Regions from separate parts of the Streptomyces sp. NPDC005962 genome, predicted to be linked through region 2. Evidence: riboswitches for the same ligand, from Rfam matches in the RefSeq annotation. Region 2 holds a riboswitch; the other holds the start of a gene.
What was found. A riboswitch is a leader RNA that binds a small molecule or an ion and turns the genes downstream of it on or off. The one in region 2 is predicted to bind thiamine pyrophosphate.
Positions count from the first base shown of each region.

Region 1: it holds a riboswitch for thiamine pyrophosphate, as region 2 does, so the genes downstream of both, thiC (phosphomethylpyrimidine synthase ThiC) here and ABZ370_RS05910 (cytosine permease) in region 2, are expected to answer to the same signal.

Region 1 is NZ_JBEXVE010000005.1:47,242-52,580, forward strand. Features, by position in the region: gene ABZ370_RS10475 (metallophosphoesterase) at 1-773, shown strand, start outside; gene ABZ370_RS10480 (hypothetical protein) at 963-1,820, shown strand; gene thiC (phosphomethylpyrimidine synthase ThiC) at 1,908-3,671, opposite strand; TPP riboswitch at 3,664-3,782, opposite strand; gene ABZ370_RS10490 (YibE/F family protein) at 3,852-5,297, shown strand; gene ABZ370_RS10495 (SsgA family sporulation/cell division regulator) at 5,331-5,339, opposite strand, start outside.
Region 2 is NZ_JBEXVE010000002.1:532,746-538,084, forward strand. Features, by position in the region: gene ABZ370_RS05890 (sensor histidine kinase) at 1-749, shown strand, start outside; gene ABZ370_RS05895 (response regulator transcription factor) at 737-1,396, shown strand; gene ABZ370_RS05900 (IlvD/Edd family dehydratase) at 1,487-3,193, shown strand; gene ABZ370_RS05905 (triphosphoribosyl-dephospho-CoA synthase) at 3,312-4,214, shown strand; TPP riboswitch at 4,227-4,322, shown strand; gene ABZ370_RS05910 (cytosine permease) at 4,380-5,339, shown strand, end outside.

The DNA.
Region 1 (5,339 bases), on a different contig from region 2:
TGCGCGAGGCGCTCGCCGCCCAGGGTCTGATCGACGACAAGGGCAGCTGGGCCGCCGGGAAAGCGCGGCTGTGGTTCCTCGGCGACTTCACCGACCGCGGCCCGGACGGCATCGGCGTCATCGACCTGGTGATGCAGCTCTCCGCCGAGGCCGCGGCCGCGGGCGGCTACTGCAAGGCGCTGATGGGCAATCACGAACTGCTCCTCATCGGCGCCAAGCGGTTCGGCGACACCCCCGTCCATTCCGGGGCCGGTACCGCCTCCTTCCAGGCCGCCTGGCTGCTCAACGGCGGCCAGCGCACCGACATGGAGCGGCTGGAGGACCATCACCTCCAGTGGATGTCCCGGCTGGACGCGATGGCCAAGGCGGACGGGCATCTGCTCGTGCACTCCGACACCACCGCCTATCTGGACTACGGCGACTCGATCGAGGCGGTCAACGACACCGTCACCGAGACGCTGCAGCGCAGTGACGCCGACGAGTGCTGGGACCTGTTCCGCAAATTCACCAAGCGCTTCGCCTTCCGCGACGAAGACGCCGGACCGATGGCCGTGCGCGAATTGCTCGGCGCCTACGGCGGGGAGCGCATCGTCCACGGGCACAGCCCGATCCCGTATCTGCTGGGCGAAGTCGGCTCGGAGGACGGCGAGGACGATGGCCCGCCCGCGGTCGACGGCCCGCACCTCTACGCGGACAATCTCGCGGTCGCGATGGACGGCGGCGTCACCATGGCCGGAAAACTGCTGGTCGTACAACTGCCGCTCGACAGCTGAGGGTGAGGCGGACGCACACGGGAAGAGCCGGACGGCACCACCGGGGCTGAGCAAATCACGAAACTTGCTGTCACCTCGCGCCGGATCGGCTCTACCATCGGTTTATCCGTCGCAGGCTCTCCTCCGTTTCCGCCCGACTGCCGGTGAAAGCCGGACACGAAGGCCCTACGGAGTATCGGGGGATGCACCATGAAAAGCGCTCCGCACCTGTTCGCCGAGGACCGCCCGGAGTTCGAGCGAGTTCTCGACGAGGTGCTGCGTACCGCGGACCGCCAACCGGATCTGAAGGGCATAGGACAGCGGCTCACCGCCGAGCAGCTGCGCACCATGGCGCTCAGCGCCTCGGCCGCCATCACCGCGTGCGCGGCCGCCGAATACCAGGATTACGTCGTCGCCCGCACCAGACTGCGGGAGCCCGCCCCGCCCCTCCCCATGACCGGGGACCCGCGGGACGACGACGAGCACGCGCACTCCGCCGGGTTCGGGGGCACCCTCCTGGACGCCTCAGGAGCCGGGCTGGTCCCCATGCTCGCCGTCCTGGCCCCGGTCCTGGCCGGGACCGCCGCGATCATCTTCCTGCTCGTCGGCTATGTACTGCACGTCCTGGACCCCTCGCCGTCCATCGCCCAGCCGATGATCACCGCGGGCTGGTTCTTCGCCGCGCTCACCGCCGCGGGCATCCTCCTCGCCGGCGTCGGCCTCCTCATCACCGCGCTGCGCAACGGCTCCAGCGCGATCCGCGGCGAGGCCCTGGCCGAGCAGCTGGAAGAGGTGGACCGGGCCAGAGAGGCCTGGCGCCTGGCCCTGCTGGAGCGGGGCGTGCTGCCCTTCCTCCACGAGGCCCTGGCCAACCCCTCGGCCCCCGCCCCATGGGCCCCGACGGCCTACGTCCCCGGCCGCTCCGAAGCGGCGGGCCGCACCCCCCACCTCGGCTACAGCCGCCCGGGCTTCAGCACCGACGACGAGGCCCCCAGAGCCCGCCCCCGCTACACCAGCCCGGACTACACCAGCCCCGAATACGGCGGCCCGGAAAACCAGCCGGACTAGCCGGTGGTGGCCCGACGATGATCGCGCCGCCGGGCTCCCGGAAACGTGTTTCGGGGAGCCCGGCGGCCGTAGACCGTGAGCCGTGGCTCAGTCCGCGAGGGGGAGGTAGACGCGGTTGCCCGCGGCCGCGAACTCGCGGGACTTCTCTGCCATTCCGGCCTCCGCTTCCGCCTCGTCCATCGCGGCGCCGTGCTCGCGCCGGATGTCGTGGCTGATCTTCATGGAGCAGAACTTGGGCCCGCACATGGAGCAGAAGTGCGCCGTCTTGGCCGGTTCCGCCGGGAGCGTCTCGTCGTGGAAGGAGCGCGCCGTGTCCGGGTCGAGGGCCAGGTTGAACTGGTCCTCCCACCGGAACTCGAAGCGGGCGTCGGAGAGCGCGTCGTCCCAGGCCTGGGCGTCGGGGTGGCCCTTGGCCAGGTCGGCGGCGTGGGCGGCGATCTTGTAGGTGATCACGCCGGTCTTCACGTCGTCACGGTCCGGCAGCCCCAGGTGCTCCTTGGGGGTGACGTAGCAGAGCATCGCCGTGCCCCACCAGGCGATCATCGCGGCGCCGATGCCTGAGGTGATGTGGTCGTAGGCGGGCGCGATATCCGTGGTGAGGGGGCCCAGGGTGTAGAAGGGGGCCTCCTCGCAGATCTCCTGCTGGAGGTCGACGTTCTCCTTGATCTTGTGCATCGGGACATGGCCCGGGCCCTCGATCATCGTCTGGACGCCGTGCTCCTTGGCGATCCGGTTGAGTTCGCCGAGCGTGCGCAGCTCCGCGAACTGCGCCTCGTCGTTGGCGTCGGCGATCGATCCGGGGCGCAGTCCGTCACCGAGCGAGTAGGTGACGTCGTACGCCGCGAGGATCTCGCACAGCTCCTCGAAGTGGGTGTAGAGGAAGGACTCCTGATGGTGGGCCAGGCACCAGGCGGCCATGATCGAACCGCCCCGGGAGACGATGCCGGTCTTGCGGCGGGCGGTCAGGGGGACGTACGGCAGCCGTACGCCCGCGTGGACCGTCATGTAGTCGACGCCCTGCTCGGCCTGTTCGATGATGGTGTCCTTGTAGACCTCCCAGGACAGCTCCTCGGCCTTGCCGTCGACCTTCTCCAGCGCCTGGTAGAGCGGCACGGTGCCGATGGGCACCGGAGAGTTGCGCAGCAGCCACTCGCGGGTGGTGTGGATGTTGCGTCCGGTCGAGAGGTCCATGACCGTGTCGGCGCCCCAGTGGGTCGCCCAGGTCATCTTGTCGACCTCTTCCTCGATGGACGAGGTGACGGCGGAGTTGCCGATGTTGGCGTTGACCTTCACCAGGAACCGCTTGCCGATGATCATCGGCTCGATCTCCGGGTGGTTGACGTTGACGGGCAGCACGGCCCGCCCCGCCGCGATCTCCTCGCGGACCACCTCGGGGGAGACGTTCTCGCGGAGCGCCACGTACTCCATCTCCGCCGTGACCTCGCCCCGGCGGGCGTAGCTGAGTTGGGTGACGGCGGCGCCGTCGCGGGCCCGGCGGGGCTGGCGCGGCCGTCCGGGGAAGACCGCGTCGAGGTTGCGCAGGCCGTCGCGGGGCGCGGTGGGTTTGAGCCCGTCGTCCTCGGGACGGGCCGGACGGCCGGAGTACTCCTCGGTGTCGTCGCGGGAGATGATCCAGTTCTGCCGCAGTGGCGCGAGGCCACGGCGGACGTCGGTTTCGATGTGGGGGTCGGTGTACGGGCCGGACGTGTCGTACAGCGTCACGTCCTGGCCATTGGTGAGGTGCACGCGGCGAACCGGGACCTGGAGGTCAGGGCGGGAACCCGTGACATATCCCTTGTGCCAGCCGAAATCGGCAGCGTTTTCGCGCATGTGTGCATCCTGCTGAGTCATGAGACCCACTCCCTACGCCGGCATTACCCGGTAACAGGTTCAGCGGTCGGCGCAGCTCTCTGGCGTCAGCGCCCTCTCAGCCCGGTGCTCCGAGCTCCCGCGATTGCAAAGGTGCCCCTACGCTAACGGTTTCCCGGCATCCCTGAACAGGGGGCCATCCACTCTTGCGATGATGCGACGGTGACCGCGACACAGCAGGACCACCCGCCCGAGCAGTCCCACCCGTCCGGCCAGGCCCACAGCCAGGCCCACGGACACGGCCACAGCCACGCCCACTCCCACGGCCCGGCCGCACCCGTCTCCGCACGCCTCCGCAAGGTCATCGCGGCGGTGCTCATCCCCTTCGCCGTCGCCGTCGTCGCCGGGCTGATCGCGCTGTGGCCGGGCGGCCCCGAACACACCACGCAGGGCCGCAGCGGGCTCGGCTTCGACCAGGAGACGGTCTCCGGGCGGGTGGTGAAGGTCGAGGAGGTCAACTGCGCCGACGTCAACGCGCAGCCGCAGGCACCCACCGAACCGGGTCAGCAGGGCGGCTCCGCCCCGAACCCCGGCGGCGGAACCGGGGGCGGAACCGAGGGCGGCTCCGGCGGCGGGAAGACCGTCTGCGAGAGGGCCACCATCGAGGTCACCTCGGGCAAGGACAAGGGCCGTACGTTCCCCGAGATCGTCCAGCCGAACGCCTCACGGCAGTTCAGCGCCGGGCAGGAGCTGAAGCTGTCGTACGCGCCCAAGGCGCCCAAGAACCTCCAGTACTCGGTCTCGGACATCAACCGCTCGTTCCCGATGGCGCTGCTCGCCGGGCTGTTCGCGCTCGTGGTCGTGGCCGTCGGGCGGCTGCGCGGGGTCTTCGCGCTGGTGGCGCTGGCCATCAGCTTCGGGGTGCTGACGCTGTTCATCCTCCCGGCGATACTCCAGGGTTCGAATCCGCTGGTGGTCGCGGTCGTCGGGGGCAGCGCGATCATGCTGCTGGCGCTCTATATGTGCCACGGGCTGAGCGCCCGGACGTCGGTCGCGGTGGTCGGCACCCTGGTCTCGCTGCTGCTGATCGGCGTGCTCGGCTCGCTGTTCATCGGCTGGGCGTCGCTGACCGGCAACACCGACGACCAGACCGGTCTGGTGCACGGCCTCTATCCCGATATCGAGATCAAGGGACTGCTGCTGGCAGGGGTCATCATCGGTTCGCTCGGGGTGCTGGACGATGTGACGGTCACCCAGACCTCGGCGGTGTGGGAGCTGCGGGAAGCGGACCCCACCACGAGTCGACGGGGGCTCTACGCGGCCGCGATGCGCATCGGGCGGGACCACATCGCGTCCGTCGTGAACACCCTGGTGCTGGCGTACGCGGGCGCCTCGCTGCCGCTGCTGCTCCTCTTCTCGATCGCGGACAGCGGGGTGGGAACGGTGGCGACGAGCGAGATCGTCGCGCAGGAGATCGTCCGCACGCTGGTGGGCAGCATCGGGCTGGTCGCCTCGGTGCCGGTGACCACGGCCCTGGCCGTGCTGGTCGTCTCCGCGGACCACGCGCCGAAGGAAGCCACGGCGGCGAGCGGCAGCGGGCCGAGTGGGAGCGGGCCGAGCGGCGGCGGACGGGGGCGCGGGCGGCGCCGCCGGGCGCGCGCACGCTGAGAAGCGCTGCGGGCGACGGCCGGCCGAGGACCGCTACGCGTA
Region 2 (5,339 bases):
GCCTGCTGGGGCTCGGCTGGATCGCCGTCGTCGCGGGCGTGGCACCGGGCATGGCGTGGCTCCAGGCGTGGCCGGGGCGGCGGCTGCTCGCGGCCGCCCCGGGCACCGATCTCGCCCTGCGCGTCGCCCAGCTCACCGCGACCCGGGCCGCCGCCCTGGACGCGCACGCCACCGAACTGCGGCGGATCGAGCGGTCGCTGCACGACGGGACGCAGAACCGCATGGTCGCCGTCACCGTCCTGCTCGGCGCGGCCCGCCGCGCCGTGGCCCGCGACCCGTCCCGCGCCGACGCCATCCTCGAACAGGCCCAGAGCGCCGCCGAGCAGGCGCTCGCCGAACTCCGCGGCGTCGTCCGCACCATCCTGCCGCCGGTGCTGGCCGACCGGAGCCTGACCGACGCGCTCACCGGCCTGGCCGCCGACTCCCCGGTGCCCTGCCGGATCGACGCCGACGTACCCGGCCGGTGCGCCGTGTCCGTCGAGGCCACCGCCTACTTCGTGGTGGCCGAGGCGCTCACCAACGTGGCCAGGCACAGCCGCGCCCGCCACGTCACCGTCACCGTCCGCACCCACGACGGCCGACTGCGCCTGCGCGTCACCGACGACGGGCGCGGGGGAGCGGACGAACACGGCGGCTCCGGGCTCGTCGGCATCCGCCGCCGCACCGAAGCACACGACGGGACACTCGTCCTCACCAGCCCACCCGGTGGGCCCACGACCCTGGAGGTAGACCTGCCATGCGGATTGTGATCGCCGAGGACGATCCGCTGCTGCGCGAAGGGCTCGCGCTGCTGCTGCGCGCGGAGTCCCTCGACGTGGTGGCCACCACCGGCACCCCCGACGGCTTTCTGGACGCCGTCGCGGCCCATACGCCCGATGTCGCCATCGTGGACGTCCGGATGCCGCCGACCCACACCGACGAGGGGATCGCCGCGGCCGTGGAGGCCCGCCGCCGCCGCCCCGACCTGGCCGTCCTCGTGCTGTCCGCCTACGTCGAGCAGGCCTTCGCCACCGATCTGCTCGCCGAGGGCAGCGCCCGGCTCGGCTACCTCCTCAAGGAGCGGGTCGGCCGGGTCGAGGAGTTCCTGACCGCGCTGCACCGGGTGGCGGACGGCGGCACCGCCATCGACCCCGAGGTCGTCGCGCAGCTCTTCGCCCGCACCCGGCCCGACACCCGGCTGGACCGGCTCAGCCCGCGCGAACGCGACGTCCTGGCCCTGATGGCCGAAGGGCTGGGCAATACCGCCATCGCCGAGCGGCTCGTCGTCACCGAGGGCGCCGTCCACAAACACATCCGTAACATCTTCGCCAAGCTCGGACTGGCCCCCGCCGACCGCACCGACCGGCGCGTGGCCGCCGTGCTGCACTACCTGGAGGACGCCCACCGCCGCGTCTGACGACCCCGTGTTGTGGGCAGCGTTCCCCCGCACGGCACAGCACGGCACGCACGGCACAGCACGGATCGTCGAGGAGATCGGAAGGTTCGTATGAGTGACACGCATCGGTCGCGGCAGTGGTACGAGGGCGAGTCCCGCGACGCGTTCATCCACCGCGCCTGGATGCGGCGCGGCCTCCCCGACCACGCCTTCGACGGACGCCCACAGATCGTCATCTGCAACACCTGGTCCGAACTCACCCCCTGCAACAGCCACTTCCGCGAAATCGCCGACCATGTGAAACGGGGCGTGTGGGAGTCCGGCGGGGTGCCGCTGGAGCTTCCGGTGCCCTCGCTGGGCGAGACCCTGCTGCGCCCCACCGCGATGTTCTTCCGCGACCTCGCCGCGATGGTGACCGAGGAACTCATCCGGGCCAACCCCGTCGACGGGGTGATCCTGCTCGGCGGCTGCGACAAGACCGTACCGTCCCTGCTGCTGGGCGCCGCGTCGGTCGACCTGCCCACTCTGATGGTCACCGGCGGCCCCATGCTGAACGGCTCGTGGCAGGGCCGCCCGCTGGGCTGCGGCACCGGGGTGTGGGAGCTGAGCGAGGAGGTGCGGGCCGGGCGGATGGAACGCTCGGAGCTGCGCCGGGCCGAGTCGGCGATGATCCGCAGCCGGGGACACTGCAACACCATGGGCACGGCGTCCACCATGGCCTGCGCCGCCGAGGCGCTGGGCATGACCCTGCCCGGCAACGCGGGGCTCCCGGCCCCCGACAGCCGACTGCTGGAGCTGTCCCACGCCGCGGGCAACCGCGTCGTCGACATGGTGCGCGAGGACCTGCGGCCCAGCGCGGTCCTGACCGCGCAGGCGCTGCGGAACGCGGTGCGCGCGGTGGCCGCCATCGGCGGTTCCACCAACGCGGTCGTCCATCTGCTGGCCCTCGCCCGCCGGGTCGGGGCGGACTTCGGCCTGGACGACATCGACCGCGCGGGCCGGGGCGTCCCCCTGCTCGCCGATGTGCAGCCCGCGGGCTCCCACCTCATGGAGGACTTCCACCGCGCCGGTGGCCTGGACGCCGTCCTCGGGGAGATCAGGGACCAGCTGGAACCGGCCGTCACCGTCTCCGGCCGCTCCCTCACCGCGCAGCTCTCCGGCCTGACCAGCACCGACCTCACCGTCATCCGCACCGCGAAGGAGCCGATCGCCCGGCACGCCGGGCTCGCCGTGCTCCGCGGCAACCTCTGTCCCGACGGAGCCGTCATCAAGCCCGCCGCCGCGACACCGGAGCTGCTGCGCCACCGGGGCCGCGCCCTGGTGTTCGACGGGATCGAGGACTTCCGGACCCGGATCGACGACCCGGACCTGGACGTCGACGCCTCCGATGTGCTCGTCCTGCGCGGCTGCGGACCGCGCGGCTACCCCGGCATGCCCGAGGTGGGGAACATGCCGCTGCCGCCCGCGCTGCTGCGGGCCGGGGTGCGGGACATGGTGCGGATCAGCGACGCCCGCATGAGCGGAACCGCCTTCGGCACCGTCGTCCTGCACATCGCGCCCGAGTCGGCGGCGGGCGGCCCGCTGGGGCTGGTGCGCTCCGGCGACTGGATAGAGCTGGACGTCGAGCGGCGGCGCTTGAGGCTGGACGTACCGGACGACGAACTCGCCGCACGGCAACCGGTGTCCGCCGCCGCGCCACCGGCCACCGGCGGATGGGAGCAGATCTACCGCGACCACGTCGAACAGGCCGACCTCGGTGCCGGACTGGACTTCCTCACCGGCACCCGCGGCTCGTTCGTCGCCCGCGAATCACACTGAGGGCGGGACACCGCGGCCGCCCGGACACGCACAGTGCGTGCCCGGGCGGGACGGGCCCCACAGCGGGGTCACAGGAACGGCCCAGGTCCGGGAAAGGTTCGCCCCCTACCCTCCGGGCATGCCCACGACGCGTTCCACGGACGAGGCCCTGGCGCAGACCGCCGTACGAGCCCTGATCTCCCAGGCGGAGCTGACCCCCAAACCGGGCCTCGCGGACACCCGCGATCTGCAGGCCCGCGCCACCGGCACCGATCTGCTCGCGCTGCGCTGGTCGGCCAAGGCGCTGGCGCCCGGCTTCGCGGCCATGGCCGCCGCCGCACGCCGCCCCGGCGAGCCGACGCGTGCGCTCCGTGAGGAGCTGGGCGCCATCGGCCGCTGCGCCGAGTGGACCATGGCGCGGGCCGGTGGCGACCCGGCCGGTGACCGCGCCGGTGGCGGTCCGGCCACCGGCCGTCTCCACTATGGGGCGCTGTGGGTACTGGGGCTGCTGGTGGCGGCCGCCGCCCTGGAACCCGGCGCCGCCCCCTTTGAGCTGACCGCCACCGCCCGGCAGCTCGCGTCCCACGCCGACCGCGGCGCCCCGCGCAGGCCGTCGGCGGGCTCGCAGGTCTCCGCCACCTACGGGGCGGCGGGTGCGCGTGGCGAGGCGCGGGCCGCCTTCCCGCATGTGCGCCGCGCCCTGGACGTCCTGTCCCGGACCCGTGCGGCGGGGGCCACCGAGACCCAGGCCCGCCTCGACGCGCTGCTCACCGTGATGAGCACCCTCCAGGACACCGGACCGCTGTACCAGGCGGGGCCGCCCGCGCTCCGGCGGGTGCAGGACGGCGCCCGCGGTGTGCTGGAGGCGGGCGGCGCCACGTCCGCCCAGGGCGCGGCCGCCCTCGCCACTCTCGACGCCGAGCTGCGCGGGACCGGTGTCGCGCCGCGCGGCAGCGCCGCGGTGCTGGCGGGGGCGCTGTTCCTGGACGCGCTCCCGGCGACGGGCCGCCCCCGGGACCGGGTCGCCGGGGCGAGGGGTTAGCCTGGGGGCGCTCCACCGGACACGGGGTGCCCCCACACGGGGGCTGAGATCACACCCGTCGAACCTGAACCAGTTAGCACTGGCGGAGGGATGTCATCGATGCCATTGCCGCATGCTGCCACCGACCCGGCCATCACCGGCGCGGAATCCGTCTTCGACGGGCGGATGCCCGCCGCGCCCGGCGATCTGCGCGTCGAGGCGCGCGGTATCGCGCCGGTTCCGGAAAGCCACCGCTACGGCGGCCCGGGGCGCCTGTTCACCGTGTGGTTCGCCCCGAACCTGACCATGACCGGTGTGTTCACGGGCACCATCGGCATCGGCCTCGGCCTGGACTTCGCCACCGCGCTGGCCGCCGTCGTGCTGGGCACCCTCATCGGCGCCGTACCCACCGCGTATCTGGGCACCTGGGGCAGTCTGACCGGGGCCGGGCAGCTGCCCCTGGCACGGCTGGCGTTCGGCCGGGGCGTGGCGGTGCCCGGTGTTCTGCAGTGGCTGTCGTCGATCGCCTGGGACGCGCTCATCGGCCTCTTCGGCGGTGACGCGCTGGCCCGGCTGTGCGGGCTGCCGTTCTGGCTGGGTGTGCTGCTGATGATGGCCGGGCAGGGGGCGCTCGGGGTGCTGGGCTACGAGGCCGTCCACCGGATGCAGAAGCTGATGACGTTCGTCCTCGCCGCCGCCTTCGCCATCCTGGCCGTCAAGCTGCTCGACGGTGTCCACCCCGCCACCACCGGGTCCGCGCACGGGCCCGACCGTATCGGCGCCTTCGTCCTGACCAGCACGATCGCCCTGAGCCTGGCGATCTCGTGGGCGCCGTACGCCAGCGACTTCAGCCGCTATCTGCCCCGCGCCACCTCCCGTACCCGCATGTTCTGGTGCACTCTGCTCGGGGTCACCGTGTCCTTCGTGGCGGTCCAGGCGCTCGGGCTGTGGGGGGCCTCCATCTTCACCGACCAGACCGCCCGCGGCGTCGAGACGGCGCTGGGCGGCGGGGTGCTCGGCGCGTTCGGGCTGCTGGCCGTGGCGCTCGCCGCGCTGTGCAGCAACGCCATGAACGACTACAGCGGCTCGCTGGCCCTCCAGACCGCCGGTGTCCGCATCCCCCGCCCGCTCGCCGCGGCGCTCGCC